DNA from 4 places in the Salimicrobium jeotgali genome. Region 4 is predicted to be linked to each of the others. Evidence: riboswitches for the same ligand, from Rfam matches in the RefSeq annotation. Region 4 holds a riboswitch; each other region holds the start of a gene.
The links. Region 4 has a riboswitch for cobalamin ahead of mmgD (citrate synthase). Riboswitches for the same ligand answer to the same signal wherever they lie in the genome.
Positions count from the first base shown of each region.

Region 1 (8,098 bases), 1.1 Mb from region 4:
ATCTTTTTTCTCCTCCGAATAGAATTTTTTGAAAATCGGATCGATACTGGCAGAGCTTCCTGCAATAAGAGAAGTGCTCGAGTTCGGAGCGACCGCCATAAGATAGCCGTTTCTCAGTCCGTTCCTGTTCACCTTGGAAGCGAGTGTTTTCCACTCGTCTGATGCCAGTCCGCGTTTTTCGAAAAAGGAACCTGTTTCCCAGTCGGAACCTTCGAACAGAGGATAACTTCCTTTTTCCCCGGCGAGCTCAGCACTCGCCCCGATAGTCAGATAGGCGATTTTTTCGTAAAGGTCATCGGCGTACTGGACGGCTTCCCCCGACTCCCAGGCGATTTTATTCTGTGCCAATAGATGAGCCCATCCGAACGTACCAAGGCCGATGCCGCGGTAGCGCTTGTTTGTCCGTTCCGCTTCGAGCACGGGGATGTGATTCTCTTCGATAACGTTATCGAGCATCCGCACCTGGATCGGAACGAGTCTTTCAAGAGCATTCGCCGGTACGGCTTTGCCGAGGTTGATGCTCGAAAGGTTGCAGACGACAAAGTCTCCAGGGTTGTGCACGGTAATGATTTGTCCGTTTTCCGTGTACTGGGCAGTCTGAGTCGTGGCACTCTGGTTCTGGGTTATTTCCGTACACAGGTTACTGCAGTAAATCATGCCTGCGTGGTTATTCGGGTTCTTCCTGTTCACTTCATCCCGGTAAAACATATACGGCGTGCCGGTTTCGAGCTGTCCGATCATGACGCGCTTCATAATGTCAATGGCCGGCACCTTCTCTTTGGACAATTCCGGCTCACGCACGCAGGCTTCGTACCGGTCGCGGAACGTCCCTTCCCCTTTTTGTTCATCGAAAGAGTCTTCCAGAGAGAAGCCCATCTTCGTTCTCACTTCGTGAGGGTCGAACAAATACCAGTCCTGTCTGTCCCGGACGGCTTCCATGAAAAGATCAGGCACGGAAATTCCGGTGAACAGATCGTGGGTTCTCTGACGTTCGTCTCCATTATTCAGGCGACTGTCGAGAAAAGAGAAGATATCTTTATGCCAGACGTCCAGGTAGACGGCGACGGCTCCTTGCCTCTGTCCGAGCTGGTCGACACTAACCGCCGTATTATTCAGTTGCTTCATCCACGGGAGGATACCGGAGGAGACGCCTTTGAAGCCTCGTATATCACTGCCCCGCGAACGTATTTTGCCAAGATAGACACCTATACCGCCGCCATGCTTGCTCAAATTCGCAATGGATGTATTGCTGTCATAGATCGACTGCAGACTGTCGTCCACCGTTTCGATAAAGCAGGAACTGAGCTGGCCGTGGGATTTCCCGGCGTTCGCCAGAGTCGGTGTGGCCACAGTCATGTAAAGGTTGCTGAGCGCCCAGTAGGCCTCTTTGATGTAATGAAGGCGTGAGGAAGAGCTCTCCCCGGCCATAAGATTCATTGCAATGATCAACCATCTTTCCTGAGGCAGTTCCATCGTTTTTCCATCTTTCATTTTTGCGAGATAGCGGTCATCCAGTGTCTTCAGACCGATGTAAGTAAACTGGAGGTCTTTGTTCCGGTCGAGCAGAGATTCAAGCTCCTCCACTTCTTTTTTGGTATAATGGGTGAGCAGGGACGGGTCGTAAATCCCTTCCTGGACGAGAGCTTCCATCAGCCCGTAAAGGTCGGTATACGGACTCTCCGTCCGCCGGTTTTTCTTCGCTTCGGTGTACATCGTCTCCAGATGTGCCCGGGCGGCGACATAGGTCCATTCCGGTTCGGTTTCGTCCATCTCCGCGAGTGTTTCCAGAACGACGGAAGTGCCGTCTGTGATTTTCGGGTAGACTTTTGAAAAATCGAGATGAGGGAACGTGCTCTGAAGCTGTTCGAGCCAATATTTCCAGTCCGCTGTTACGGTTGCTGACATAAGTAAGTCCTCCTTCAAGTACCTTTATAAAAAATAAAAAAATCCGCCCCCTGGACAGGAGCGGATGAAACCATGATACGGGTATATGTACGCATCATCGTTTCATCTTCTCCAACCCCGAAAAAGGTGAAACTTTCCGATGAAAAACAGACAGGTTTCCTGGCTCGTACCCGATCTTACTCCAGCCCTTCCCGTAGTAATCTACAGTGGAGATGCTGTTTCGCGGATACTTACAGTTGCGGGGGCAGCTCCGGTTTCTTACCGGATTCCCTATTAAGCTCTGTGAGCATCTGTTTTTCGATCTATATATTGTGTTTTTTAAAATATAATTACTATATATTGATTCTATCATACATAAGATTAAATGAAATAACAAGGAGGAAAAAATAATGATCGATAAAAGATGGCATGAGAAAGCGGAAGAGAAGTGGGATAATTTTTCTGGAAACTGGGGTCAGAGAAGTGAAAAAATGTGGAAAGAAGGAAGCAGAAAAACGGTTCTTCCATTTATGCAGTCCTTCGTATCTGAAGGATCTACGGTTCTTGATATTGGATGTGGCGATGGAGAGGGGAGCGAGATGCTGAGACGCTCGGGGTATGAGGTGACCGGTATCGATATTTCGTCGAAAATGATTGAAATGGCAAAAGAGCGCTGGAGCGGTATCCACTTCCAGCAGGCCGATCTTGCCGAACTCCCTTTTGAAGATGCGACCTTCGACAGCGTGATGGCCATCAACTGTCTGGAATGGGTGGCATCACCCCTGCACGGCTTGAATGAAATCCACCGTGTCGTAAAGCCTGGAGGGATAATGGTCGCAGGTATTCTTGGTCCTGCTGCCGGTCCGAGAAGTAACAGTTATCCGAGACTTGAAGGGGAAGACATCGTATGCAATACGATGATGCCATGGGAATTCGAACGTCTGGCCGGCACTCACGGGTGGACGGTTGAGGGGATGTCTTCCGTACCTAAAGAAGGAGCTCCGGAGAATCTCTCCACGCCGATGCTGGAACAGGCGGTGTCCTTCATGACGCTTTTCGCTTTGCGAAAGGCGAACGGGGACGTCTCTGAACAAGGATGACCGCTGTTACTACAAGAATGAAACCGGCCAGCTGCCACGAAGTCAGAATTTCGCGGAACACGAAAAAACTTAGGAGCGTGGCCGCCACCGGTTCGATGGTGGCTATAATCGAAGCCCGGCTCGACTCGATTTTCTCAAGCCCTTTCGTGTACAGCAGGAAGGCAAGAGTGGTGGAAAAGAGACCTATGCCGCCGATATTCAGCCAGACAGCGGGAAGAGTGAAAGTGCTTTTTATATCACCAAGTCCGGCGAATGGGAGAATGGCTATACTTGCGAATACGAATGTATACACCGTCACCGTTACCGAGGAATACTTCCGCAGGGCATACGTTGCAAATATGCTGTACAACGCATAAAAGAATCCGGACCCGAGCCCTGCCAGTACTCCATACAGGGAAAGGCTGAAACCGGAAAACGGAATCAGTCCGACGACGAGTGAGCAGCCGATGAGCGTGATGGCGAGTGCGAGAATTTTGTTCCCGGTAAACAGTTCTCCGAACAGGAACCGGGAGAATATCGTAACGAAGGCGGGGGCGGTGTACAACAGGGTAACAGCGACAGCTATGGAAGTTTCCTCCATAGCTATAAATAGACAGAGATTGAAGAACACGATGCTGATGATACCGGTGCCGATAAAATAGTGACTGTCTTTCCAGTTAATCCGGAGGTCTTTCTTCCCGTTAAAATATGTATAAATGAGCAGCAGCAGAGCGGCACTGCTTACCCGGACGGCCACCACCTGGACAGGCGTGAAGCCGTAGTCGTACAGAAATGTGACGAACAGACCGATAATCCCCCACAGAGCAGCCCCGGCTGCGATGGAGATCATAGACATGTTTCTGCTCATGGTAACCGCCTCCCGCGCTAATAAATAATAGTTCTTTCCATCTTACCAGTTCGTTACAGTTATGAGAATAAGGATTCGGAAAACCGCCGGTCACTTAAAAGAACCTCTGATGAATTGCTCATCGGAGGTTCTTGAAACAGAGGACGGTATTTTATTTGTCTTCTCCGCACGTAAAGCAGTACAGCTGTTTATCTTCCGTAACGATGCCGTCCAGGAATCCGTCCTTACAATAAACTTCTTTTCCGCAGGAAGCGCAGTAGCCGACGAATTCTTCCACAATACCCCTCCTTTTTGGATAAGAGTTACTCAGTTACGACTTCCACTTCCCAGTTTTCGTTAACATAAAGGCCGACGACTTCGGCTCCGAGGTCCCACGTTTCAATCAGTTCCACGGCGCGTTTTATTTCTTTTTCCTTCTGAGAGCGGTCCGCCGGATTCCCGGCGCAGTCGTGATGCCCCGCGATTGTGATTGTTCCTGATCCATGTTTCTCTGTAGAAACAAGAACTTTTTTCTTAATCTCTTCAAGCTGACCGGCACTGCCTTCGAGCAGGACCTTGTTGGGACCGGCTTCCGTAATCATATCGATGTATTCCACCCCGTATGTATCTTTCATCCAGTTGATGACCGGAAGCTGGACTCTGCCGTCCATACAGTTAATTGAAGTAGCAAATGACATTGATAATTCCTCCTTGTTTATAACGTTTACCCGATTGCCATTTAATTATAGCGAATTTTTTGACGAAAAAAAACTCCCGCGAATTTCCAAAGTTTAGAAAGAAAGGAGAAAGGTAATAGTGGGTAAAGAATTCAAAGCAGTCGAAAGGGGAATGTAATATGAACCAGGAAGAATTGAAACAGCATATCAGTAGTATTATGAAGGATAATAATGTAGGTACGCTGGCCACTGTTAAAAATAATAAGCCTCATACCCGTTATATGACGTTTCAGCACGACGAGAATCTGACGTTATTCACTCCGACGGACAGAGAGACGTACAAAGCGGAAGAAATCGACGAGAACCCGTTCGTCCACATCCTTCTCGGATATGAAGGGGAAGGCTACGGAGACGGATTCCTTGAAATCCAGGGTCAGGCCAACATTCGTGATGACCAGGACATCAAGGACCGCGTGTGGAACGACCATATGAAACATTGGCTCGGCGGAAAAGAAGATCCCGACTACATCGTACTTGAGATTTTTCCTGAAACGATCCGCCTCATGAATGAAAGTGATGAAACTCCACAACAGCTGGATATGTAAAGAAAATGCGTGCGGCGACTTTGTCGTCGCGCTTTTTTGATTTTTATTGCACCAGTTTTTCGTAGGCCAGCCGTTTGCTGCCTTCCGTTAAATAAATAACTCCGCAGTAGGTATAGCCGTGGCTCAGAAGCAGTTGCTGCATCGGTACGTTCCGTTCATGCGTATCCACTTTCACGCTCGGAATAGCACGGTCACGGGCCATCTTTTCTGTCTCTTTTAACAGAAGAGAGGCAAGGCCCTGTTTTTTCATATCGTTCTTCACTGCAAGCCGGTGTATGACGAGATAGTCTCCCCGGCTCATCCATTCCCCCTCGTAAATGGTACGGTAAGTCATTTCCTCACGGGGAGAGATGACTGTACTCGCTATAATAACTCCGGATTGAGTAAGTACGTAACTTTCTCCGAGCCCGATGTCTTCCGATATAGTTGCTTCATCGGGATAACCGTTCGTCCACTGGCTGATGTTCCGTTCCCGGAACTGCTGCTGGGCTTCCTGTATAATAGGCATGATTTCTGCGACGTCTTCCGCGGCTGCTTTTCTGAATTCCATACTCATCTCCCCTGTCATTCTTCAATATGGTCGATCATCTGTTCAAGCGTCTGCATAACGTGATCGTCTTTGAACGTATAGTAAATACTTGTCCCTTCCCGGCGATGTGTCACCAGCCGGTAGAGCTTGAGGGTGCGCAGCTGATGAGAAACTGTAGACTGTTTCAGGTCGAGCCCGGAAGCTATGTCGGAGACCGAGGCTTCTTTCTGACAGAGATAATGCAGGATCCGGATCCTCGTCGGATCGGAAAGCACTTTAAAAGTGTCGGCCGTTTTCTGTATCGTCTCTTGTGTGACAGATTCACTCATACTCATCCTCCTCAGCCATACTGCATAGTTCATCTTCGTATTCTATTTCAATGGTAATGTGATCCAGCCGGATATCTTCAAGGATGGAAGTGATCGCTTTTTTCGCCCTGCACACTTCCTCCTTCGTCGCTTCCGCAGCTACTACAGCGTGAGTGGAAAAGGCATGGTTTTCCCCGTCCAAAGACCACAGATGGGTATGATGGGCGGATTTGACTTCGGGAACGTTGCGGATCTCTCTAGTTATCCTGTCAAAGTCCACTGATTCCGGTACTGCTTCAAGGAAAAGTCGCATCGTTTTGATAAGATTGATTACGATGTTGTAAAGGATGAACAGCGTAATACCGATGGAAGCAAGCGGGTCCAGGATAGGCAGGTCGAAGAAAGTCATTACAATTCCGACGACCAGCACGGCTGCCCAGCCGAGAACGTCTTCGAGCATGTGCCATGACATCACCTTCTGGTTCATGGAATCTCCGCCACGGAGCCGGAAGACAGCTGCACCGTTAACGATGATACCGAGGACGGCGAGACCTATCATTCCGAGGGTACTCGGTGTCTCCGGATTCCACAGCCTCGGTACGGCTTCCGTCAGGATGAAAATAGAGCCCGTGATCAGTACGACACTGTTAGTCAGGGCCGCCAGCAGGGAAAAGCGTTTATAACCGAAAGAATAGTTGTTTGACTGGTCCTTATTCGAGTATCTCTGAAGAAACCAGGCGAGACCAAGCGAAAGAGAGTCCCCCAGGTCGTGCAGAGCATCCGAGATGATAGCGATACTGTTTGTGAGAAGACCACCGATCAGTTCTATGATCGTAAAGAAAAAGTTAAGGAAAAAAGCGACCTTAATATTTCCGGTGGTCTCATGATGATGGTGGTGGTGTGACATTGAGGTGCCTCCTTATATGACTATATGTTCATATAGTAACATACATTACGGATCATACAAACGTTCCAGCTGCTCATCCCAGGGGGGATGTTTGAGAGTATCTATAAAAGTGAATAAACAGACTGAATATGTTTACGGAGGAGATAACAATTATGAAGACATACACTAATCAATATATAAATGGAGAATGGGTCAAAGGTTCGAGCGACAAAACTATTGAAAATAAAAACCCTTACAATGATGAAGTAATTGCAACTATTCCGTCCGCAAGTGCCGGAGATCTGGATAAAGCCTACAAAGCTGCAGCACAGGCCCAACAGCAGTGGAAAGAGAAAACTCCTGCAGAGAAGCGGGACATTTTTTTGAAATGGATCGATCTGGTCAAAGAAAGAAAAGAAGAAATCGTGGAGTGGCTGATCACGGAAGCCGGAAGCACGCGGGTGAAAGCGGAAGTCGAATACAGCGCGGCTCTCGATATCATTACGGAATCAGCTTCTTTTCCGACACGCATGAAAGGGGAAATCATCCCTTCCAACACTCCCGGAAAAGAAAACAGGGTGTATCGTGATCCGAAAGGCGTAATCGGTGTAATAGGGCCATGGAACTTCCCGTTCCACTTAACAGCCCGTTCCCTTGCCCCTGCGCTCGCCAGCGGGAACGGCGTAGTCATTAAACCGGCCTCCCATACTCCGGTCACTTCCGGTCTTCTGCTTGCGGAGCTTTCGGAAGAAGCAGGTTTCCCTAAGGGACTTGTCAACGTAGTAGTCGGAAGAGGTTCTGAAATCGGTGATGAATTCATCACTCATCCGATTCCTGAAATGTTCTCGTTCACCGGTTCCACGGAAGTAGGAAGTCACATCGGGGAACTGGCCGGGAAAAACATCAAGGATACAGCTCTTGAACTCGGTGGTAACAACGCTATGATCGTGCTGGAGGATGCGGACGTGGACAGAGCTGTCGAAGCCGCCGTGTTCGGCAAATATTTACACCAGGGCCAGATCTGCATGTCCCTGAATCGTCTCGTTGTGCATGAAGATGTACACGATGAATTTGTTCAGAAATTCAAGGAAAAAGTGGAAAGTCTCCCGTACGGTGATCCTCAGGACGAGAAGACGATGGTAGGACCTCTGATCGCCAAAGACGAGGTGGATCGTATTCTTGAAGGCATCGATCAGTCGGTACAGGAAGGCGGAAAACTGCTGACCGGAGGTAAAGCGGAAGGAAATGTACTGCTTCCGACCATACTGACTGATATGGATAAC
Region 1 covers NZ_CP011361.2:2,393,358-2,401,455, reverse strand. The annotation lists gene AAV35_RS12070 (ribonucleoside-diphosphate reductase subunit alpha) at 1-1,905, opposite strand, end outside; cobalamin riboswitch at 2,038-2,214, opposite strand; gene AAV35_RS12065 (class I SAM-dependent methyltransferase) at 2,295-2,984, shown strand; gene AAV35_RS12060 (DMT family transporter) at 2,929-3,831, opposite strand; gene AAV35_RS14635 (hypothetical protein) at 3,983-4,108, opposite strand; gene AAV35_RS12055 (carbonic anhydrase) at 4,134-4,508, opposite strand; gene AAV35_RS12050 (pyridoxamine 5'-phosphate oxidase family protein) at 4,667-5,092, shown strand; gene AAV35_RS12045 (GNAT family N-acetyltransferase) at 5,136-5,642, opposite strand; gene AAV35_RS12040 (ArsR/SmtB family transcription factor) at 5,657-5,950, opposite strand; gene AAV35_RS12035 (cation diffusion facilitator family transporter) at 5,943-6,836, opposite strand; gene AAV35_RS12030 (aldehyde dehydrogenase family protein) at 6,989-8,098, shown strand, end outside.
Region 1: linked by a shared signal. The riboswitch ahead of AAV35_RS12070 (ribonucleoside-diphosphate reductase subunit alpha) and the one ahead of mmgD (citrate synthase) in region 4 are both predicted to bind cobalamin.

Region 2 (8,098 bases), 1.0 Mb from region 4:
TTCTCTTTATCGATCGTGTCATACCATTTGTAGACCTCGATAAGTACATGTACGACATTAAAAATAAAAGAGCGAAGAGTCGTACGGCACTGCTGATGTTCTCGATGACCCTCCACAATATCCCGGAAGGATTAGCGGTTGGTGTGGCTTTCGGTGCTGTAGCTTCGGACGGGTCCGGTGCGGCTCTCGGTGGAGCGATAGCTCTTGCGATTGGTATCGGTATACAGAACTTCCCGGAAGGAGCGGCAGTTTCCATGCCTCTTTACCGGGAAGGTATGAAGAAAAAGAAAAGTTTCATGTTTGGACAGTTTTCCGGAATGGTAGAACCTATTTCCGCAGTAGTGGGGGCGGCTGCCGTTATAATTATAGAACCGGTCCTGCCTTACGCCTTAAGCTTTGCGGCTGGAGCCATGATTTTCGTGGTAGCTAAAGAAATTATCCCGGGCTCCCATGAAAAGGGGAATGTCAACATTGCTTCTATGAGTCTAATGTTCGGTTTCGCCCTTATGATGACGCTAGATGTTGCGCTCGGTTAAGGATTATAAAAAAAAGAGGAGATGTCTGAACACATCTCTCTTTTTTTATGCACAAATTTCATGGAGAGTCGAGAATCGAAAAGCGGGAATGCTGATTGACAGATCGAATCGTTTGCAGGATAGTGGAAGGGAGGGGATCTCCCCTCAACAACTGAATACGTCCGGTGGTCACAACATCTGTGTTAAAAGGGAAGCCCGGTAGAATCCGGCACGGTCCCGCCACTGTAAAGGGGAGCTTCGTATCAATCCACTGTCTGAAAAAGACGGGAAGGCGTACAGAGTGAGGAACCTGAGTCAGGAGACCTGCCACCGGAAAGAACATGAAATCCTACGGGAGAATAGGAGGATGTTACGTGAAATATCTTAAACCGGGACGCCGATACGGGCCTGGACCGTCGATACTTTCTTATCCGCCTTCCTGCTAGCTGACGGGAAGGTATTTTAATGGAGTCAAGGTGAAAAGAGACCTTTCCTGTGGTCGTTATCGCAGCGATAAAAGAGGAGGAAGAAACGATGGATCAGATACCTGTACGTTGTTCAAAAGTAACCCAGACAAGACTTATATTTCCCCCGGACACTAACCATCTTGGAACGATTTTCGGAGGGAAAGTCCTTGCATATATCGACGAAGTTGCTGCCCTTACCGCAATGAAACACTCCAATGCTATCGTAGTGACGGCTTCGATCGACTCCGTGAATTTCATATCTACTGCCAGAGTGGGAGAAGCTCTGACGATTGAAGCCTGTGTAACGAAGACAGGTCGGACTTCTATGGAAGTGTATGTGAAAGTATTCGCAGATGATCTGCTCAGTGGAGAGCAGAAAATGACGACCGAATCATTTCTTACAATGGTGGCAATGGACGAAGAAGGGCGCCCGAAACCAGTCCCCCACGTCATTCCGGAAACGGAAGAAGAGAAAGAACTGAACAGAACGGCTGCCGCGAGAAAGAAACAGCGGGAAGAAAAAGCTGAGCTGCGAACCTGAACCGCATGACAATACGGGACCCGCTGAGGGCCCCGTATTATTTATGAACATTATTCTTTTAAGTCTTTTTTGCAGAAGTACCAGTCTACACACTCATAGGAATCGTCGTTTTCTCTTGCGCGGGCATCTTCAACTGTTTTTGGAGGAGATGCGACAACTTTGTTTCCTTTCGTCCAGTCAGCCGGAGTGGAAACTCCGTGTTTGTCGGTAGTTCTGAGAGCCTCGACGAGCCGTACGATTTCACCCATATTCCGGCCGGTAGTGAGCGGATAATATATGAGAGAACGGATTGTTCCTTTGTCATCAATCACAAAAACGGCACGGGAAGCTTCAGTACCGCTGCTTTCCGGCATAATCATACCGAACTTGGTAGCCACCTGTTTATCAAGGTCGGCGATTACCGGGAACTCGATTTTCGTATCGAAATTTTCTTCAATATTCCGTATCCAGGCAATATGGGAAGTGATGCTGTCCACACTCAGTCCGAGGAGTTCTGTGTTCATTTCCCGCAACTGATCATAAATCCCCTGAAACGCTACGAATTCTGTCGTGCATACAGGTGTAAAATCTGCCGGATGGGAAAATAGAACGAACCATTTTCCTTCGTAATCATCGAGAGAAAGCTCTCCGTGTGTCGTCTGAGCAGTGAAGTCAGGGGCTTTTTCACCGATACGCGGCAAGCCATAGTGTTTCTGTTCTTCTGTATTATGCTGCTCTTCCATCATTCAAATCCCTCCTGTTACATATTCCGTCCGTCCTGAACGGTCCTCTGTTTTTATTTCCCGTTCAGTTTTTCATTAAACCACATAGTACGTGAGGCAATACCGCCAAACGGGGTAAGGGGGATATTTGTACCCCCTTTTCCTAAGAGAAGGTATGGTATAATGTTAAGTAAATAAATTTGGTGAAGGAAGGGTCGTTTGTGTTGAAAGACCAGCGTATTTTGGAATTAATCAAAGAAAATCCGTTCATCACCCAGCAGCAGCTATCGGAAAAATTAAATCTTTCACGCTCGGCAGTAGCCGGATACATCTCAACGCTTACAAAAAAAGGGGAGATTGTAGGAAGAGCCTATGTTCTGAAAGAGGAGTCGAAAATCTTCTGTATTGGAGGGGCGAATATCGACCGGAAGAACCGCACGCTTTCACAGGTGCAATACGGAACTTCCAACCCTGTTTCCTCTCTTCAGAGCCTTGGGGGTGTAGCCAGAAACGTGGCTGAAAACCTCGGGAAGCTGACCTGTGATGTTTCTCTTATTGCACTTACCGGAGAAGACCAGGACGGGGAATGGCTTATGAAACAAACGAAACAGCAGGGAGTGGACGTTTCGCAGTCATTTGCTCTGAATGGAGAAAAAACAGGAGCCTACACTTCTATCCTCGATTCGTCCGGAGAACTGGTGCTGGCAGTGGCAGATATGGAATTGTATGACCGCTTCACCGCCGGGCTTCTTGAAGCGAAGTGGCCGCATATTGCTTCTTCGGAAGTGATTTTTGCAGATACGAACCTGCCAGAAGCCACACTTTCCTATTTGATTCAGCGGGCAGATAAAGAAGACCGTCACCTTTGGATACATACGGTTTCTACGACGAAAATGAAGCGACTGCCGGAAGACTTAAGCGGAGTCGGTGTGTTATTCATCAACCGGGAAGAAGCAGCGGAACTTACGGGCGTGCATGGAGGAACGAAGGAAAAATGGAGGGAAGCCTGTGAGCTCATGATCAGACGTGGTGTCTCAAAGGTTGTCATCCACCTTGATACGGACGGAGTATTTGTAAGAACGGATACGGGGGAAGAAGAGTACGCGGCACCGTACCCGCATACTGTGGAAGATGGTGCCGGGGTTAAGGAAGCTTTTATCAGCGGCATGCTTTTCGGCTATACCCATGAGGAATCGTTTCGCGATTCGATTCTGCTCGGAATGGCGGCGGCTGCCGAGGCGTGGCAGAGTAAAGAAACCGTCGCCGCTCTTTCCAAGGAAAAACTGTATAATCAACTGCAAAGTTAGGGGGAGAGACTTATGGAAACGTTCGAAGAATACCTGGAAACGCTCACCGTACCTGAAGCGAGGGAGCGGATAGAAGAAGTGCTCATGTGGGTGAGGGAAGAATTTCCGCAGCTTAATGGAAGAATCGCGTGGAACCAGCCTATGTTCACAGATCACGGCACATATATCATCGGATTCAGTGCGTCCAAAAAACATATGGCTGTCTCGCCGGAGAAAGAAGGCATTATCCATTTTTCGAAAGCGATAGAAGACGCAGGATATAGACATACGAAAATGCTGTTGCAGATTCCCTGGTCAAAGCCTGTAGACTATGATCTTTTAAAGCGAATGATTTCATATAACATAGCTGAAAAAAAGAACTGTACTTCCTTTTGGAGATAAACGAAAACATCTGTAACATCCATATTTTCCGAAAATTCGAGTATCATTGAGGAAATCGGTATCATTACCATTTCGTTTCGGTCAGAAAGTAACACGAAAGGTTTTGCTCCTGATAATGAAGGGATTTACACGTTGATAAGACTTCGGATTACGCGTACATTTACAATTGTGTTTCAAAAAAGGATCGTTTATTAAAGGAGCTGTAAAATGTATGTGGAAATCTTTGAGAAAGAACGTAGGAATAGTGTCTTTCCTGTCTGTGTCCCTGCTGATGTCGGGCTGTGGAAGCGACAGTGAACAAGCTTCTTCAGGCGGTGAAACAAACGTCAGTGAAGAAGTGGAACATACTATTGTCGGAATAGAACCGGGAGCAGGTGCAACGGTAGCTACCGAAGAGGCCGTGGAGACCTATGACTCCCTTAACGGTTGGGAACATGAAACAGCTTCGACAGCGGCTATGCTCACTTCTCTCGGAGATGCTATCAAAGCGGAAGAACCTGTAGTCGTGGTCGGATGGTCACCTCACTACATGTTCGCAAAATGGGATCTGAAGTACCTTGAAGATCCGGAGGGGGCTTACGGCGGGTCAGAACAGATTACTACACTGGCCCGGACAGGTTTTAAAGAAGAGTACCCGGGCGCTTACCAGATTCTTGAAAAAATAGGCTGGGATATTTCAACTCTTGAAGAACTGATGCTTAAAGCACAGGAAACTCCTATTGAGGAAGTAGCTCAGACGTGGGTTGATGAAAATCAGGATAAGGTCGATGAGTGGATCGCCGAAGCACCGGAAGGCGAAGGGAAGTCGATGGAACTTGTCATGACTCCGTGGGATTCTGAGCGACTGACAGGTAATATGACAAAACGTGTCCTTGAACAAAAGGGGTATGAAGTGACGTTGACTCCCGTAGATCCGGCTATTGTGTTTGAAGCTTTAGCTCAGGGAGATGCCGACGCTACTCTAGCTGCCTGGCTGCCCAAAACGCACGGCAGTTTCTACGAGGAACATAAAGATAACCTCGTCAAGGTGAATGAAGCCATCACAGGAGCAAAAATTGGCCTGGCGGTACCGGAGTATATGGACATCGAGTCCATTGAAGATCTGGAACCGGCTGAATAATAGTATCAAAGCGTGGAGCCTGACAAAGCTCCACGCTTTATTTTGTCTTTTTCAAAAAAAGATATGGTACCCTTAAAAGTAGAAGATTGAATAGGAGGCATCATGCGTTGGCTAAAAATAAAAAGAAGAATCGGAAGAAACCTCATAACAGACCGGCCCCTTCCGGAAAACCGCATTCATTGAAACAGGAGCAGCCTAAAACGACGGAAGTGACCTGTACAGGACTTACGGACGATGGAAAAGGGATAGCGACGTGGAAGGGAAAACGTCTCGAGATTCCGCACCTCCTTCCGGGTGAAAAAGCGGAAGTGGCCGTTCCAAAGCGAGGACCGGCTGAAGTCGTCCGGGTGACAGAAAAGAGCGAAGTGAGACAGGAGGCTCCCTGCCCTTACTTTTACGTGTGTGGCGGGTGTCAGATACAACATATGACTCCGCTTGCCCAGAATGATTTTAAACAAAGTATAGTCGACCGGCTTATGCAGCCGTTCGGGAAGCCTGAGCGGATTATGACTATGGACCACCCTTTTGATTATCGCAATAAAAATACGATGACTTTCGGTGAAAACAGGAAACGTCAGATTATTGGAGGACTGTACGCGGCCAACTCTCATGATCTGATCGAAATCGATCGTTGTCTGATCCACGATCCGAAAGCGGACGCCATCATTGCCACCATCAAGGAACTGCTGGTCTCTTTTAAACTTCGGGCCTATAATGAAGATACAAATCGGGGGTTTCTCCGTCACGTACTGATAAAAACAGGTAAAACAAGCGGAGAAGTGATGGTGGTACTCGTCACCGGCACTCCCGAATTCAAAGGGAAGAATAATTTCCTCAAAGCTCTTCGGCGTGATCATCCGGAAATTTCAACGATTATCCAGAATATCAATACGCGCAGCGACAGCATGGTACTTGGTAAACAGGAAAAAGTTCTGTTCGGTAAAGGGTATATCACGGATACAATCGGAGGTATGGAGTTTGAAATCTCTGCGAAATCTTTTTACCAGATCAACCCGGTACAGACGGAGAAACTGTATGGAAAAGCAGTGGAACTTGCCGGTTTGACCGGGAAGGAGACGGTGATCGATGCCTACTGCGGCATCGGCACTATCGGATTGCTTGCCAGCAAACAGGCGGGTAAAGTGATCGGAGTAGAGATGAATAAAGGAGCAGTCAAAGATGCCATCCGCAATTCCAGGCACAATAAAGTGACCAACGCCCGCTTTTACGAGGGAGATGCCGGGAATTTTATGATGAAAATGGCTGCGGAAGGCAAAAAAGCGGACGTAGTTATTCTTGATCCCCCGCGAAGCGGCAGTGATGAGGCTTTTCTGTCGAGCGTCGTGAAACTCGGACCTGAGCGGGTAGTGTATGTTTCGTGTAACCCGGAAACTCAGGTGAGAGATCTTCATTATTTGAAGAAACACGGGTATAAAGTACAGGAGATCCACCCGGTGGATATGTTTCCTCAGACTTATCATGTGGAGACGGCAGTGCTGTTGGAGAAAAGTGGCCGATAAGCCCGGTATTTTACCGGTGCTTATTTTTTTCTTGCACTTTGAAACACTTCCCCTTAGAGTATATAATGTTAAAATATTATTCAGTTCAGAAAAACCGTAAAAGAAACAGGAAATATAATTCTCTAGTGCAGCATTAACAGTGCTGGAAAGAAAGGGTTCGGATATATTATGAAAGATAATTTCTGGAAGGAGTTACCAAAACCTTTTTTCGTACTTGCTCCCATGGAGGCAGTCACGGATGTCGTATTTCGGCACGTCGTCAGTGAAGCGGCCCGGCCGGATGTCTTCTTTACTGAATTCACTAATACGGACAGCTATTGTCATCCCGACGGAAAAAGCAGCGTACGCGGCCGTCTGACTTTCACCGAAGACGAACAGCCGATTGTCGCTCATATATGGGGGGACAGACCGGAACACTTCCGTGAAATGAGCATCGGTATGGCTGAAATGGGCTATAGAGGGGTGGATATCAATATGGGGTGTCCCGCCCCCAATGTAGCGACAAAAGGGAAAGGATGCGGGCTGATCAGGCGCCCGGACGTCGCAGCAGAAATCATTCAGGAAGCGAAAGCCGGAGGTTTGCCGGTCAGTGTTAAGACAAGACTCGGGTATACGAGAGTGGATGAGTGGAAGACGTGGCTGAAACACCTTTTGGAACAGGATATAGCAAATCTGTCTATCCACCTCCGCACAAAAAAAGAAATGAGCAATTACGATGCCCACTGGGAACTGATTCCGGAAATTAAAGCACTGAGGGATGAAGTTGCCCCTCATACCCTGCTTACGATCAACGGAGATATTCCGGATAGGCAGAAAGGGTTGGAACTCGTAGAGAAATACGGAGTGGACGGAGTAATGATAGGCCGCGGTATTTTCCATAACCCGTTTGCTTTTGAAATGGAAAAAAAAGAGCATACGAGCGAAGAACTGCTTGATCTTCTTCATCTGCAGCTCGATCTTCATGATAAATATTCGAAAGAACTGGAGCCGCGGATATTCAAGCCGCTCCGCCGGTTCTTTAAAATATATGTCAAAGGCTTCCGTGGGGCCAGTGAGTTGAGGAACAAACTGATGAGCACGGAATCCACAGACGAAGTGCGGGAGCTCCTGGAGGAGTTTCGCTCTGAAAAAAGAGAGCAGAATACTGCCGCCTCTACATCAAAATAAAAGATTTAACATCAAGAAGCACCGGAGAGCAATCCGCAGTGCTTCTTTTTTTTACCGGTTGTGCCGGGAAATATAGAGAAGAATCTGGGAAACTGCCGCGAGCACGGGCAGTTCGAGTAAAGGTCCTGTAATCAGTGCCAGTGCGACAAGAGGTCTGTCAGGAAATGCGGTCATTGCGACAGCAAGCGCCACGGGAGAATTTCTCGCAAGTGTGGTCATGGTCAGACTCGTCCTCCACGATTCGGGGAAGTTCATGAAATTGCCGGCCCATCTTCCTATGAAAAAATTGATAAAGAAAAACAGGGTGATAGGTACGAAAATAATCCATAAAACGCTCAGGTTTTCAAGAAGGACACGACCTTCCGAGGCGAACATGGCG
Region 2 covers NZ_CP011361.2:1,784,253-1,792,350, reverse strand. The annotation lists gene AAV35_RS08970 (ZIP family metal transporter) at 1-536, shown strand, start outside; cobalamin riboswitch at 685-861, shown strand; gene AAV35_RS08965 (acyl-CoA thioesterase) at 1,050-1,523, shown strand; gene AAV35_RS08960 (peroxiredoxin) at 1,574-2,248, opposite strand; gene AAV35_RS08955 (carbohydrate kinase) at 2,446-3,531, shown strand; gene AAV35_RS08950 (iron chaperone) at 3,544-3,912, shown strand; gene AAV35_RS08945 (glycine betaine ABC transporter substrate-binding protein) at 4,124-5,032, shown strand; gene rlmD (23S rRNA (uracil(1939)-C(5))-methyltransferase RlmD) at 5,140-6,552, shown strand; gene AAV35_RS08935 (tRNA dihydrouridine synthase) at 6,721-7,719, shown strand; gene AAV35_RS08930 (arsenic resistance protein) at 7,771-8,098, opposite strand, start outside.
Region 2: linked by a shared signal. The riboswitch ahead of AAV35_RS08965 (acyl-CoA thioesterase) and the one ahead of mmgD (citrate synthase) in region 4 are both predicted to bind cobalamin.

Region 3 (8,098 bases), 450 kb from region 4:
ATTTTCCGTTCAACTCTGCTTGTAATTATGCTGAGTCTCGTGGTCTTCGCCGTAGCGTCTGCATTTCAGGAAGACGGCGTCTCTGTAGAGGAAGGCGAAAAAGCTCCGAATTTCGCCCTTAAGAAATTCGGGACCGACGAGACGGTAGAACTCGAAGATTACCGCGGGAAAGGCGTTATGATTAACTTCTGGGCTACATATTGCGAACCGTGTAAAGACGAAATGCCATACATGGAGGAACTGTATCCGAAATACAAGAAAAAAGGCGTGGAGATTCTCGCAATCAATTTGGATACTACCGATATAGTAGTCGAGCAGTTTATGAGAGAGTACCAGTTAACGTTTCCTATACTACAGGATAAGGATGGACAGGTGATGAATCTGTATAACATCGGTCCAATCCCCTCGACACTATTCATCGGTCCTGATGGAAAGATCGAGGAAACGGTCATCGGGCCGCTGACCTTGAGTAAACTGGAAGGTCACCTTCAGGATATAACTCCTTCTTCTTAAATATGGATAAAAATGTGGGGTATTTATATGAGTAAAATTACATGCGAATGCGGGCATGTGAACCCGGAAGGAACGGTGCTTTGTGAAGCCTGCGGGAAACCGTTCGAAGCAAACCAGCACCTGAATAACAATAAACCTGAGCAGTTGCTGAACATGAGATACGATGGCAGTGCGAGAAGGTCACAAACGTATCAGAGGACATTTATAGATAAAACGTGGAACTTCTTTTCTTCTGTAAAAATAGGAGTATCCATTATTATAGTAATCGTGGTAGCTTCCGCGTTGGGAACAATCTTCCCGCAGGAGATGTACCTGCCTCCGGGGTCGGACCCCTCTACCCACTATAAAGATCAGTACGGTATACTCGGACAGATATATTATCAGCTCGGGTTTCATAATCTATACAGCTCATGGTGGTACCTGCTTCTCCTTGCTATGCTCGGGATTTCCATCGTAATTGCAAGTATCGACCGTTTCGTACCCCTGTATAAAACACTGAAGAAACAGAAACCGAAACGTCATCCCAACTTCATGAAAAAGCAGCGTATCTTCGGTGAGACCGATTCGGGCAACATCGATTACAAAAAACTGAAAGCCAATCTGAAATCCAAAAGATATAATTTGTACGAAGAAGACGGAAACATACTGGCTGAAAAAAATCGTTTTTCCAGATGGGGCCCGTATGTTAACCATATAGGTCTGATTATCGTTCTTCTGGGTGCTATGCTGAGATTCGTTCCTGCTATGTATATGGACGAGTTTCTCTGGGTGCGAGAAGGAGAGACAAAACAGATTGTAGGTACCGATGGAATCTACTATATGAAAAACAAAGATTTCATTTTGGAAAATTACGATATGGAAGATGAAGGAAATTCCCAGTTCCGTGAATCGCTGCAGAAGCAGAGCGCTCCGGTTCCTGAAAACTATCAGACGAACGCTGTAATATATAAACGGACGGATTTGCCTGTCGTTCCGGGTAAAGAACCCGAACTTAAAAAAGTGAAAGAAGCAGAGGCGAGAGTGAATCATCCGATTCCGCTCGAAAACGGTATTTCTCTTTATCAGGCCAGTTATCAACTGAACGAATTCTCTTCCATGACCTTCAAACTTCATGATAAAGGTGATGAGGAGTCAAACTACGGAGAGTTTACGGTAGACTTGATCGAACCTAAAGATGAGTACAAGCTTGATAACGGTACTGTCGTCAGACTTGAAAGATACTTCCCGGAATTTGAACTCGACGACGGGGAACCGAAGCAGGTTTCGAAATTCCCGAGAAATCCGGCGTTCATCTTTGAAGTGGATGCTCCTGGAGAGGAAACGGAAGTAAGCTTTGCCGGTATCGGTGTGAACATAGATGCTTCCGGAAACAATGATTACAAACTCGGACTCACAAACTTCGAAACGAGGGACGTGACGGGACTTACGGTCAAAAAAGACTATACGCTGCCGATCATTGCCGTCGGAGCGGCTATATTCATGATAGGCGTCATCCAGGGGATGTACTGGAACCATCGTCGGATCTGGATTCAGCCAAAAGGTACCGGAGTCTGGGTGGCCGGTCACACCAATAAAAACTGGTTCGCTCTTAAAAAAGATATCGACAGGACCCTTGAAGGAACGGGGATAGCTTTCCCGGTAGATCAACAGGAAGAGAAAGATGCGGAAGAAAGGAGGAAGGATGATGGAATTATCAGCGATTAGCAGTAATTTACTTTATGCCTCATTCTTCATTTATTTGATAGCCACTTTCATATTCGGTGCTACAGTGAAAATGACGAATGAGAAAACGAACAGAAAACTCGGGAACGTGGGGATCGGACTGACGGTCGTTGGATTTCTTACCCAGATAGGTTATTTCATAACCCGCTGGATCGCAGCCGGTCATGCGCCGGTCAGTAACCTTTTCGAATTCATGACGTTCTTCGGCATGATGCTTGTGTTCGGCTTCATAGTTCTGTTTCTTATTTACAGAATTACGCTGCTCGGTCTTTTCGCTTTGCCGGTGGCTCTTCTGGTCATTGCATATGCCAGCATGTTCCCGACTGAAATCAGTCCTCTCGTGCCTTCGCTCAAGTCTCACTGGCTATATATCCACGTGACGACTGCAGCTCTCGGACAGGCAATCCTTGCCATCAGTTTTGCTGCCGGCCTGATTTATCTCATTCGCCAGGTAAATCAGGAAAAAGCTACGAAACGGACAAGGTGGCTGGAGTTCGTCCTGTTCGCACTTATGAGTGTACTCGGGTACATAGTGGTGGCCTCCGGTTTTGGTGCTGCAGACTATAAAACGGTATTCGAAGCACCTGTCAATGAACAGATGACGGAAATTACTTACGAAATGCCTGCGATAGCCGGGCCGAACGGTGGAGAGCTGGTTACAGAAGGTGCTTTCGGACCGTTGTTCGAGACTCCGGGCTGGATGCAGGGAGTGAATGCTCCGGTTAAATTCAACACGATTATATGGTCGTTTTTGGCAGGACTTGTGATTTACGGTCTCTTAAGGTTAATACTGAGAAAAAGGATCGCTAAATCCATTCAGCCTTTACTGAAAAGTGCGAGTCCAAGACTGGTGGATGAAGTTTCTTACCGTTCCGTTGCTATAGGCTTTCCTGTATTTACCCTGGGAGCAATCATATTCGCTTCTATTTGGGCTCAGGAAGCCTGGGACAGATTCTGGGGATGGGACCCGAAAGAAGTGTGGGCCCTGATAACCTGGCTTTTCTATGCAGCATTTCTGCATTTGAGGCTTACGCGGGGCTGGGAAGGAGAACGTTCTGCCTGGCTTGCCGTTATAGGTTTCGCCATCATTATGTTCAACCTGCTGGCGGTCAACCTGATCATTTCCGGCCTACATTCTTACGCATAACGTTTAGACAGGGGACAAACTCCTGTCTTTTCTTTTAACATTCTTTTTATTATGATTGGACATGGGAGCGAGTATGCGGATTTTCAAAGAAATACTGCATTCATCCGGCGGAAGCCCGGGTGCCCTGCAGCGATTCTAATTCAATTTGAGGAGGGATTCCGATGGATCAGGGAGCCAGAATTTTAGTGGTGGATGATGAAGAACGTATCAGAAGACTTGTGAAAATGTACCTTGAAAGGGAAGATTATACCATTGAAGAAGCCGAGGACGGAGAGCGCGCTCTTCAAAAGGCTCTGCAGAATAATTACGACGTGATTTTACTGGATCTGATGCTTCCGGGTATGGACGGTATCGAGGTCTGTAAAGCCCTGCGTGAGAAAAAAGCGACACCGGTTATCATGCTTACGGCCAAAGGAGAGGAAGCGAATCGCGTGGAAGGATTTGAAACGGGAGCGGATGACTACATAGTAAAACCCTTCAGCCCGCGTGAAGTCGTGTTGAGAGTTAAAGCTCTGCTGCGCAGAGCATCAAGTACGAAGTTTCTGAACACGGATACCGAGGCGAGAAATATTATCGTTTTCCCTCATCTCACCATTGACAATGATGCTCATAAAGTGACGGCTCAAGGAAAAGAAGTTCCGCTTACGCCTAAAGAATATGAGCTGCTGCTGTATATGGCTGAACGTCCTAATAAAGTTTTCGACCGGGAACAGTTGTTGAAGGAAGTGTGGAAGTACGAATTTTTCGGGGATCTGAGAACTGTGGACACCCACGTCAAAAGACTCAGGGAAAAACTGAGTAAAGTATCGGCAGAATCGGCCGGTATGATTGCTACCGTGTGGGGTGTAGGATACAAGTTCGTGGTAAATAACGATTGATGTTCTGGCGCAGTGTAGTAGTAAAACTGTGGTTTACCATTTTGCTCCTTGTCTGTTTCGTTCTTATCATTCTGACGGTACTGCTGCTTCAATTTTTCGAGAACTTTCATGTGAATAAAGCTGAAGAAGAAATGCTCCGTACCGCTACGGTAGTGTCGACGCTTATAGACAGTGAACAACGGCAGGATATTATCCTAAGTACTACAGACACCGTGAAATCAGCTTCGAGCCACGTTCTTGTCGTTCGTGGAAACGGGCAGTCCTGGAAAGCGGAAAGTGATAGCGGTGACTTCAAAGAACTTCAGAAACAGTGGTTTGAACAGGATGAAGAGCTGGCACGGGTAATATCCGGGGGAACGGAAGTGAAAAAAGTGGCTTCGGCTGACGGAAGGAAGTTTTTGGCCGTCGGTTCCCCCCTCTCGGGAGACAGCGGAGCTGTATTCGTCTACAAACCCCTGGATTCTGTGGAAGAAACGACCCAGCAGACGACTAAAACTGTCTTTCTCGGTGCCGGTATAGCTATAGTATTGACTACGATTTTCGCTTTTTTCTTATCGACGCGTATTACAGCACCTCTTATGAAAATGCGTAAAGGGGCGTTTGAGCTGTCGGAAGGCGAGTTCCATACCAAGATACCCATTATTACTCACGACGAAATAGGAGAACTGGCCATTGCATTCAACCGGATGGGCCGTCAGCTTAAGCAGAATATCGATGCGCTGAATCAGGAGAAAGAACAGCTATCGGGCGTTTTGAAATCCATGGCCGACGGAGTGATCACCTTAAACCACAAAAGGAAAATACTGGTAACTAACCCTCCTGCGAAACAGCTGTTACAGTCGTGGAGATATGAGGAGGGGCTGGAAGAGGAAGAACTGCCTTCGCCCCTGCATGAACTGTTCGAATCTGTCATCACCGAAGAGAGGGAAGCCATGACGGAAGTCACTGTCCAGGGGAGGAACTGGGTGATTATCATGACCCCTCTTTATAGCAACACTACCATTAGAGGAGTAGTGGCTGTACTCAGGGATATGACGGAAGAACGAAGGCTCGATAAACTGCGCAAGGATTTCCTTGCAAACGTTTCTCATGAACTCCGCACTCCTATTTCCATGATGCGTGGATACAGCGAAGCGATCGTCGATGAAGTAGCAACTACGAAAGAAGAGAAAAATGAGCTGGCTCAGATTATTCTGGAAGAATCCGAGCGGATGGGTCGTCTTGTAAACGAACTGCTTGACCTTGCCAGAATGGAATCCGGGAACATTCAGTTGCATAAAGAGCCAGTGGACGTGAATCTTTTTCTTGATCGTATAGTGAATAAATTCCAGGGAGTGGCAGAGGAAACCGGTGTAAAACTCCTTCATGAAAGATCCGGCCTTCCGGCAGGTACAGTGTCCATAGATTCTGACCGTATAGAGCAGGTGGTAACGAACCTTCTGGATAACGCTATCCGTCATACAGCGGAAAACGGTTCTGTACATGTTCACCTTCACGGAGGGGAGGACCACTTTGAAATAAAAGTGGAAGATACAGGCGCAGGTATTCCGGAGGAGGATCTTCCGTTCATCTTTGAACGCTTCTATAAAGGAGATAAGTCCAGGAAACGGTCTCCTTCCGAAGAGAAGCAGGGAACGGGACTGGGTCTTGCTATTGCGAAGAATATCGTAGAGGCCCATAAAGGGAAAATCTCCGTCCAGAGTAAAGAAGGGGAAGGAACTACGTTCTATATATATCTGCCCGTAGAGAACTTGCCAAAATAGAACGATTCATGTAATGTTATAATTAATTGAATAATTTTCACAGGTTTTAGGGAATCCGGTGCGAATCCGGAGCTGTCCTCGCAACTGTAAATGTAACGAAACGATAAAATCCACTGTGGTGAAAGTTCGCCACGGGAAGGTATCTGAGTAGGATGACATAAGCCAGTAAACCTGTCTGTGAAGGATTCATTGCTTCGAGGATTGAGCGTTTGAGATGACCTGGACTATCAATGTATGTCGATATCTCAAGCCCGTCCTTTATGGACGGGGCTTTTTTATGGCAGGTTGTTCCGATGCTTTTTCTTCTAAAACTTGAAGAAAGGGTGAAGTCGCATGGAAAAATTGAGGAATTATGCAGGAGTAGTAGCTTTGACACTCGTATTGCTTACAGGATGTCAGGCGGAAAGTGAAACATCGGAAAGTCAAGAGGGGGGAAGCCAGTCTTCCCAGGAAATTGAAGCTACCGTGGAGCTGACGAAAAACCAGGGTGAAGAACAGGTGAAAGAAAAAGATATAACAGTTGAAGAAGGTACGGTACTGATGGATGCTATGGAAGAAAATTTTGAGGTGGAAGAAAAAGACGGATTAATTAATGGCATTGAAGGCATATCCGCTGAAGAAGGAGAGAAAAAGGCCTGGGTCTATGACGTGAACGGCGAAGAAGCAAAAGTAGGCGCTGCTGAGTATGAAATCGAGGACGGGGACGAAATACATTTTGATTTCCAGTCCTGGGAATGATCATAAATGCAGTGGAATACGTATAAATTAACTTTGATAACCATGCTTGCAGCAGTGGCCGTGGTGGGAAGGATAGCTTTTGCCGCTATTCCGAATGCCCAGCCGGTAACAGCTATAATTATTCTGACCGGCTTTTGGCTCGGACCGCTGGCGGCAGTGATCACTGCTTTTCTGACCACTTTTTTGACGAATATGGTGCTTGGTATGGGGATATGGACAGTGTGGCAGGTGACAGCCTGGGGACTTATAGGTATAGGAGCCGGGCTGCTCGGTAAATTCTTACCGAGACTACCTGTATTAGGATTAAGCGTTTACGGCTTATTGTCAGGGCTGTTTTTTGGAGTGGTGATGGCATTTACAATGCGGGCGATCTCCCAGACATTCTGGGGATACTACCTTGCCGGAATTCCTTTTGACCTGATGCATGCTGCGTCGAATTTCGTGTTTATTCTGGTTTTCTATTCTGTATTCGAAAAGTTATTCATCAAATATGAGCGGCGTGCACAGCTCGCCAGCTGAAAATAATAAATGGTATAATAAAAGAAGGTGCCGGGAGCACCTTCTTTTGTTTATCAGTCTTCCTCTGGTATACTTCCATTAAAATTGGAGTTTGCAAGTTTGATGGACCCGGTCGGGCACCCCTCGTAAGCATCTTCGGCGTCAAGTTCCAATTCCTCCGCGATAGGTGTGTTTCCCTGATTATCGTCCGGCAGGAAATAGGCAAGCCCTTCATCGTCATAGTTGTATAGTTCCGGGGCAGCCATTCCGCACGCACCGCAGGCGATACATGTATCTTTATCCACGATCGAATAAAGCTTCATAAGTAATACCTTCTTTCTATAGTATCTCTCCTTCAAGTCTACGTTCTATCTGTATCGAATTCAACTATATCATTCGAAAGGAATTCCTTATGTTTACATATATACTGTTAGATTGTCTTAGTAAGATGAATGCTGAACGCACCGTCTCGGGCGTCTACCATCTGTTGCGGGGGAAGAAGTCTTCCCAGACATTTCAGGACGCAAAAGTATATGGTATAGAAGGATATTACGGAGTCTATCCCGGTCTGCAAAGAGAGACGCTGGATTATGCACTCCACGAGTTGTACAAAGAAGGCAAAACAGTCTGGCATGACCATGGGAGGATGAGCGTCACTGCTTACGGTGAAGGATCTATCGAAGAAACACGTATACCTCTTTACTTTTCGGGGCTGGAGTATTCCGAAGCGGTCGAAGAGTTCAGGAACAGGCTGCTGCTATGGATTCAGATTATCAGTAATGCTGTGTACAGACACACCGGGTACTTGCCCATTGTAGATAAAGGCCCGGTACAGAACT
Region 3 covers NZ_CP011361.2:1,208,571-1,216,668, forward strand. The annotation lists gene resA (thiol-disulfide oxidoreductase ResA) at 1-513, shown strand, start outside; gene resB (cytochrome c biogenesis protein ResB) at 541-2,217, shown strand; gene ccsB (c-type cytochrome biogenesis protein CcsB) at 2,198-3,382, shown strand; gene AAV35_RS06055 (response regulator transcription factor) at 3,544-4,260, shown strand; gene AAV35_RS06060 (ATP-binding protein) at 4,260-6,023, shown strand; cobalamin riboswitch at 6,048-6,216, shown strand; gene AAV35_RS06065 (DUF4430 domain-containing protein) at 6,357-6,761, shown strand; gene AAV35_RS06070 (ECF transporter S component) at 6,768-7,280, shown strand; gene AAV35_RS06075 (ferredoxin) at 7,334-7,582, opposite strand; gene AAV35_RS06080 (YpbB family protein) at 7,708-8,098, shown strand, end outside.
Region 3: linked by a shared signal. The riboswitch ahead of AAV35_RS06065 (DUF4430 domain-containing protein) and the one ahead of mmgD (citrate synthase) in region 4 are both predicted to bind cobalamin.

Region 4 (8,098 bases):
ATACAGGTAGGCGGATATCTGATCTTTCTCTTCCCACTGCTGCCATTCATCCCCCGTTTTAAGCGGTTCGAGCTCCTGTTTGAGCCGCTGCCCTTCAAACGTAAGAGGACGATAAAGTAAAGAGAAAATGAGAAAGTAAAAGAATAACGCAATCGCAGCCGTCATCCAGATAAATACTTCATAGACTGGAAACAGAATCGTAAAAGGCAGTATGGCCAGCCCCGCCACTCCGGCCGCCCAGCGGGCTTTCGTATTATCCTCATACAGGTCGTACTGCTTCACTTCCTGTTTCACCGCTTCGCTCCACAAACGGAAGTTCTCCTGGTAGGATTCAATATGATCTTCGTCTTCAAGGTATTCTTCCAGATCCTCCACCTTAAACGTCCCGTTTTCCCCCACTTCATCGAACAGCCAGTTCATCAGAAGCGTCTCATGGGGGTAATCGGTTTCCCGGTTCACTGCCCGGAATTCCCCCTCCGGTCCTTCCTCGACGTTTCCTTTCCTCACAAGCTCAAGCAGGGCAGGCGTCATCATAGGAATCGTCACCTGACCATGATTGCCGAACATAAGCACTGCGGGCAGGCTCATTGTAGTTTCCGGGAATCTGCCGGTGCCGCTTCTCTTACGTTCCGCTTCCCGCAGCGTCTCCTTCCTTCTCCGAAAACCGACGAGGAACAGGACGAATGCCAAAAGGAAAAAAGCTCCTGTTATATAAGGACCGAGGCCGCTCCACAATTCGTGACGCTCCTGTCTGGCAATCATTTTCTCATTCAACTTCGCTTCGTCATTAAGGATTTCCGTCAGCATGGCTTCATCACTGGACAGCTCTGCCTGCGGAAAAAGGGCGGCGTCATAAGCGACGCGTATGTCTCCGTTCTTCCCTTCCGGCACTTTCCCCATATCGAAAACCACTGTGCCGTCGGAACCGCTGTCTACGGTATGATAAGCGGCATCATAACCATAAGCCGCTTTTGCTTCGGACGGCTCCGGTGGTACAACCGTAATCGTCATATTTTCATAATCCGATTCGTTACTGCTGTCAAAAAACGGCCAGTAGAACTGGGCAACATCCGAATATACTTCCACTCCTCCCTTTATAGAGTAGGTAAGCCTGACCGATACTGTTTCGTCTTCACCGGAACGATGAACTTTATACAATTCATCCTCCTGTTCCACTTCGAGTTCTTTCCCCTGTTCAAAAGCCTTCACATCTTCGATCACTGCATTGTCTTTAGGTATGAGCGTTCTTGATATTCCACTGAACTCTCCTTCGAATTGATACGTATGCCGCTCTTCCACGTGTACCGTTCCATCTTCCTGCAGTTCTGCCGTAATAGCAGTTTTCTCAATGTCGTATTCCACCGCGAACGCATGCATAGGAAAAATAAATATCAGTAAGCTCAGCATGAGTATGATTTTTTTCATGGTTTCCCCTCGCTCTCTTCCTACTTCCTACGGTTATGAGCACTGAAAGGTTTCAAGTGATCAAATAGAGTGATTCTCAAAAGTTCCCTATACCTCTAGATTTGAAATGTTTCATATTTTATTCTTTCTCTAACCTTTTTCATTCAAATGAAACCTTCCGCCTCGTTACTTGATAATTTCATTAGTGAAATAGCAGCCCCTACTTACGCTTACCATTACAACAATAGTCCTCAATGAACAGGTTCAATAATTCTAGGTGTTCCTGCTTCGGATTTAATTCACTATTAAAATAATCATCGATGAGAAAAATAATTCCCGATTTTTGTGAGCAGAAAAACTTCTCATTTATGATTACTATGCAGTACAGAGTCCTTGATTTAATTTTAAATCAAGGATATTCATTAGAAATAATTGTTAATTGAAAAAATATTTGCTATAGTATAGATGTTACAATTGAATACTAATTCTGAATCAGGTGCGAATAAGTCCTTGACTCTTATTCGCTTAAAAGGGAAATCGGTGTTAATCCGATGCTGTCCCGCAACTGTATTTGATAGTGAACTGGAGATACCACTGCTCTTAAGGATAATAAGAGTGGGAAGGATTCAGGGATCGATGATCATAAGCCAGGAGACCTGCCTGTTTCAGCGAACATCAGTACCTACGAGGATAGGAGGTGTTAAGTCCGAGCGGATAAGCAGGGATAGGTATGTCAAAGTATAATACCTGTATCCTATCAATAGGTAGCTCAACTTAACAACTTCTTTCAAGAAGTTGTTTTTTTATTGGTTTTATTTTTACTGGATCAGAGGTGTTCTGTTTGGTTAAATCTACTCAGCATTATTTAGATCTTTTTCGAACGTGTATTATGAACCGCTTATATTCATTGGAAGTCGCTACTTTAAGTGAAACCTATGAATGGTTAAAGTCGGAGATTCCTAAAGGGGATGAAGAGAATGAGGCCTATAAAAACCTTGAACAAGCCTATCGCCTTATTCGAAAAGATATTTTCGGATAAGAGTCGTTCTTTTCAAGAACACGAGCATTTTTGAAAACGTTTACTAAAAGGAGAGGCTTTCTATGACAAAATATTCAACGTACACGCCAGGTTTAGATGGTGTTGTTGCAACTGAAACTGAGCTTTCCTATTTGGATGTTGATGCGGAAGAAATCGTCATCCGCGGATATGAACTGATTGAACTTGCCAATAGTAAAGAGTACATTGACTTAGTTCAACTTTTGTTACGTGGATCACTTCCTGATGAACAGGAACGCAATTCTCTCGAAGAGGAAATGAAAAAGGAATATACTCTTCCTGACTCTTTCTTTTCCCTATTCAAAAAACTCCCGGAGGATACTCACCCGATGGATGCACTAAGAACAGGAATTTCGGCCTTAGCCGGATATGACAAGGATATAGACAAGCGTCAAGAGGATACTATCAATAATATTGCTGTGAAACTATTAGCTAAAATTTCAAACATCGTAGCCAACAGCTATCATATTCTTCATAAGGAATCTGCAATCGAACCGAAAAAGGAGTTATCTTACAGCGCTAACTTTCTGTATATGATTACAGGGAAAGAACCCACTACCCGGGAAGTAGCTTATTTTGATCAGTCACTAATGATGTACAGTGAACATGAGATGCCAAATTCAACCTTCACAGCACGGGTCATCGCTTCGACGAATGCCGATATTTACGGGGCACTCACAGGAGCTGTGGCTTCTTTGAAAGGAAACCTCCATGGTGGAGCAAATGAAGCAGTAATGCAAATGCTTGTAGAAGGAAAAACCTCAGAAGGATTTCGTCTTCTTCTTTATGATAAGTTAAATCGAAAAGAGAAAATCATGGGTTTCGGTCACAGGGTTTATATGAAAAAAATGGATCCAAGGGCTGCCTTAATGAAAGAATCCTTACGTGAGCTTTCGGTGGATAAAAACCGGGAGGACCTATTTGAAATGTGTGAAGTAGGAGAAAGCGTAATGAAAGAAGAAAAAGGCCTTTACCCGAACCTGGATTACTATGCAGCTCCTGTTTATTATTTGTTGGGTATTCCAATCGATTTATACACCCCCATATTCTTTGCAGCCCGCACCCTCGGGTTGTGTGCTCACGTAGCAGAGCAGTATAACACCAATAAATTATTCAGACCAAGGGTACTTTATACGGGACCACGGAATCTGCATCCATAAAAAATAAGGCCATCCCGGCTATTCGGAATATTGAAATCTTATCATTACAATGAAAGGCGGAGAATTCAATGAAGGAAATCACCAAAAATAGAACACCAGCCACAGATCAAGTGTTGGAGAAGATTGCTGAATATGCAGTGGAAGGGGAAATAGATAGTCAAGAAGCACTGGAGACTGCTCACTATGTATTAATAGATACTCTGGGCTGTGGATTTTTAGCCCTGCGCTATCCGGAGTGTACAAAACATCTAGGGCCGATTGTTCCAGGTACAATAGTTCCGAATGGGTCACGTGTGCCAGGCACCTCTTATGAACTGGACCCGGTCCATGCAGCTTTCAATATTGGATGTATGATCCGCTGGCTTGATTATAATGATACCTGGCTGGCCGCTGAGTGGGGACACCCCTCTGATAATATAGGAGGCATATTGGCAATATCCGATTACATCAGTCGAACACGATTATCAGAAGGGAACGACTCCCTTAACATGCATGTTATACTGGAAAATATAGTGAAAGCTCATGAAATTCAAGGTATCCTGGCGCTCGAAAACAGTTTGAATCGGGAAGGTCTCGATCATGTACTTTACGTCAAAGTTGCAACCACAGCTGTAGTGACTGCTATGCTGGGAGGCGACAAAAAAGATGTTATAAATGCAGTGTCTCAAGCATGGATCGATAACTCCAGTCTTCGTACATATCGACACGCACCCAATACGGGATCGAGAAAATCCTGGGCAGCCGGAGACGCGACCGCTCGTGGAGTTCGTTTAGCTCTGATGACAATGAATGGTGAAATGGGATATCAAACTGCCCTTTCCGCCCCTGGCTGGGGATTCCAGGACGTTCTGTTCAGTGGAAAAGAACTGACTTTGAGTCGATCTTTCAATTCATATGTCATGGAAAACATACTGTTCAAAATTTCCTTCCCCGCCGAATTTCATGCCCAGACGGCAGCTGAATCGGCTATTGCTCTGCATGAGCAAGTCAAAGATAGAATAGCGGACATTAAACAGGTAGTGATTACAACCCACGAATCCGCCATCCGCATCATTGATAAACAAGGTCCCCTCCACAACCCGGCAGACCGGGATCACTGCTTGCAATACATTACAGCTATCGGTTTGCTTTACGGGACCCTCACTGCAGACCACTACGAAGATAGCGTAGCTGAAAACCCTGCTATTGATCATTTGCGGGAGTTGATGGTTACCGTTGAAAACGAACAGTACAGTAAAGACTATCTCGACCCGGATAAACGTTCTATTGCCAATGCAATACAAGTGTTCTTCAAAGATGGCAGCTCTACAGATAATGTGGCGATTGAATACCCGATCGGCCACCGGCGCCGTCGCGATGAAGGACTGCCTTTGTTGCTGAATAAATTTCATGACAATCTCACCGTCTGCTTCTCAAAACGCCAAGTGAAACAAATTTACAATCTTTGCAGTGATTATGAAAGACTTAAGGAAACAAGCGTCAATAAGTTCATGGACCAATTCAGAATATAAACCACGCTAGGAGGAAATGACAATGTCATGGATCGTCGAACCTAAGTCTACTCAATCGGAACGAGCAGATTCGTTCCGCCGAATGATGCTTCAGGAAGAAATAATGAAGATTCCCGGAGCTCATGATGGAATGTCCGCCAAGATTGCAAAAGATATCGGATTCCAAGCACTATACTTATCAGGAGCAGCTTATACAGCCAGCCAGTCCCTCCCGGATCTCGGCCTCATTTATTCGAATGAAATGGCACAGAAATCACAAGAACTCATACGCGCTTCTGATTTGCCTCTGCTAGTCGATATTGACACTGGCTATGGTGGTGTCATTAATGTGGCCAGAGCCGCCAGAGAGATGGTAGAAGCAGGAGTAGCGGCAGTTCAGATAGAGGACCAGCTTCTACCGAAGAAATGCGGGCATCTGAATGGAAAAAAACTGATTGATACAGAGGAAATGATGCAAAAGATCCGCATAATCAGAGAAGTCGCCCCGACGCTCATAATAGTCGCGCGCACCGATGCTAAATCAGTAGAAGGGTTGGATAAAGCCGCGGAGCGTGCAAACCGGTATTTAGAATCCGGAGCTGACGCTATTTTCCCGGAAGCTTTGACGAGTGAAGATGATTTCCGTTACGTTTCTTCGGTTATCGACGGGCCGTTACTTGCAAACATGACTGAGTTCGGCAAAACCCCGTATTTCTCGGGAAAAGACTTTCAGGCATTAGGCATGGATATGGTTATATATCCAGTCACCTCCTTACGTGTGGCAGCCAAAGCTTATGAACGTGTTTTCAGTGAAATTATGGAACACGGTACTCAAAAAAGATTGCTTGAAGATATGCAATCACGGGAAGAGTTGTATAAAACCATTAAATATTATGAATATGAAGAATTAGATGAAAAAGTAGCAAAAACCATCTTACCGCAAATGGGAAAAGAGCATAAGTGACTCATGTAGATATCCTGTTTGAATCTTGAGTGTTAAAAATTCTGCATATTACCATTTTTAAGGATATACGATATAAGTCACAAACTATCAAAAAGTCTCATAGAGGTAGCGCACCTCGGAAGTTAGAGTGAAAATCTAACTTCCGGGGTGTTTTTATGTCCAATTATAGTAAAGCATTTAAGGTAAATGTGGTAATGAAGGTTCTCTAGGGTACACGTTGTTGGGCAAAAGATACGCTCTTCCTGATAAAACTCCAATAAGACGTTGGGTCCAGGCGTATCAAACGTTCGGGGAAGAAGGATTGAAAAGGAAGCGCTCCAAACAAGTCTATCCTGTCCAATTCAAGCTGGATGTATTACACTTTAGGAAAAAGACAGGAGCTTCTCTTCAGGAGACGGCGATCGCCTTCCATGTGAACAACTCTTCGTTAATTGCGAACTGGACCCGCATATTTAACAAGGAAGGGGTCGAAGGTCTCCGGGGAAAAGCGAAAGGGCGGCCTTCTATGTCAAAAAACCTAAAAAAACGTCGCCCAAAACCGAAAAATCCTTGACTCGTGAAGAACATTCAGAACGTGAAAATGAACTTTTGCGTCTGGAGAATTCTTATCTAAAAAAGGTCAAAGCTTTTCAGGAGAATCCGAATGCCTATCTCGGAAAGCACAAGCAGCGCTGGTGTTCGAACTCAAACAGGAAGGATTCAAAGTAAAAGACGTGTTACGAAAAGTAGGCATTCCTGAAGCCACCTATCATTACCAGAGGAAGCATGTCTACGAGGAAGATCCGAACAAAGCATGTAGAGATTATTTCTTTCGGTATATTCAAACGACCGATCCTGGGTGTTGTGTTAAAGTCGTTAAAGGAAGCGTTGGAAACCATCGAAACGGAAGCTGAATACCGGACAACCATCCACTCCGATCAAGTTTGGCATTACCAATACCGCAAATGGGGAAACGTTAAAGAAACATCGTATCTTCCAGAGTATGTTCAGAAAAGCGAACTGCGCAAATAATGCGGCGATGAAGAATTTCTTTGGAATTCTCCAATAGGAAATATATTACAGGCGAAAACCGGTTTCTTATGAAGGGCTTGAAAAAAGCTCGAGGGATACATAGAGTACTACAACTATGAACGCGTAAAAGCAAAATTAGCTGGTTTCCTAATGAAAACCCTAACTTTTAGGGGCCACTACTAGAGCTTGAGGCTTTTTAATCGTTTTCCATTAATATCGTCACACATATTTTATAACTCATCCCCTCTTTGTTCGGATTTGGAAGAATTTTCAACAATGGTGAAATCATCTATGTCTGCACTTAGTGATCGCTTATTATTATCCTTTAAACAAATTATCCTTTCATCCTCCCGCATAATATTATTAACCGCACGGCTCATACCGGCTAAAGCAAGAACAAACAACACGAGAAAAAGGAGTGGTATACCTACGAGCCAGTATACGTTCGTTTGCAGTGTACGAAAATACATACCTACCATGGAAGCCCATTCATACGTGACGGGCACCGGACGCCCGGCCGCTAATCCGAATTCTGCTTTCGTTCCTCCGAAAAAAAGTTCAAATACGCCGAGATGGCTCATAACGAGAACAGCCTGGATATTCTGTCTCATGAACAGTGTAACGAGCCGTTCTTTCAGATACGGAAGAAGATGGGAACGGAACAGATGAAACGATCCCGCTCCGAGCGACCTGCTTGTCGTGATGTACTCTTGCTTTAAAAGTGTGCTCGTCTCGTTCGCTATGTAAATGGCTGCAGGAGGTGTCAACAAAATACCGATAACCAGTACCTCTGTCCCTAACCGAAACCCGAGCGTCGTCGGGAACCCGGAGATTGGCTCCAATAATAACGGCCTGAGAAAATTGTAGGCAATAACGGAAACAGGAATGAAATATAAAGCGGAAAGCATGTTTTCGATGATTTTTGATTTGCCTTTATTTTTGAACCCGAGAGGAATGCCGATCAGGAAAGCCAGAGCGAAGCTGAGTAACCCTATAGAAAAGACACCCAGAA
Region 4 covers NZ_CP011361.2:762,412-770,509, reverse strand. The annotation lists gene AAV35_RS03810 (DUF2207 domain-containing protein) at 1-1,425, opposite strand, end outside; cobalamin riboswitch at 1,882-2,082, shown strand; gene mmgD (citrate synthase) at 2,506-3,621, shown strand; gene AAV35_RS03800 (bifunctional 2-methylcitrate dehydratase/aconitate hydratase) at 3,690-5,132, shown strand; gene prpB (methylisocitrate lyase) at 5,155-6,075, shown strand; gene AAV35_RS14690 (helix-turn-helix domain-containing protein) at 6,293-6,628, shown strand; gene AAV35_RS03780 (ABC transporter permease subunit) at 7,317-8,098, opposite strand, start outside.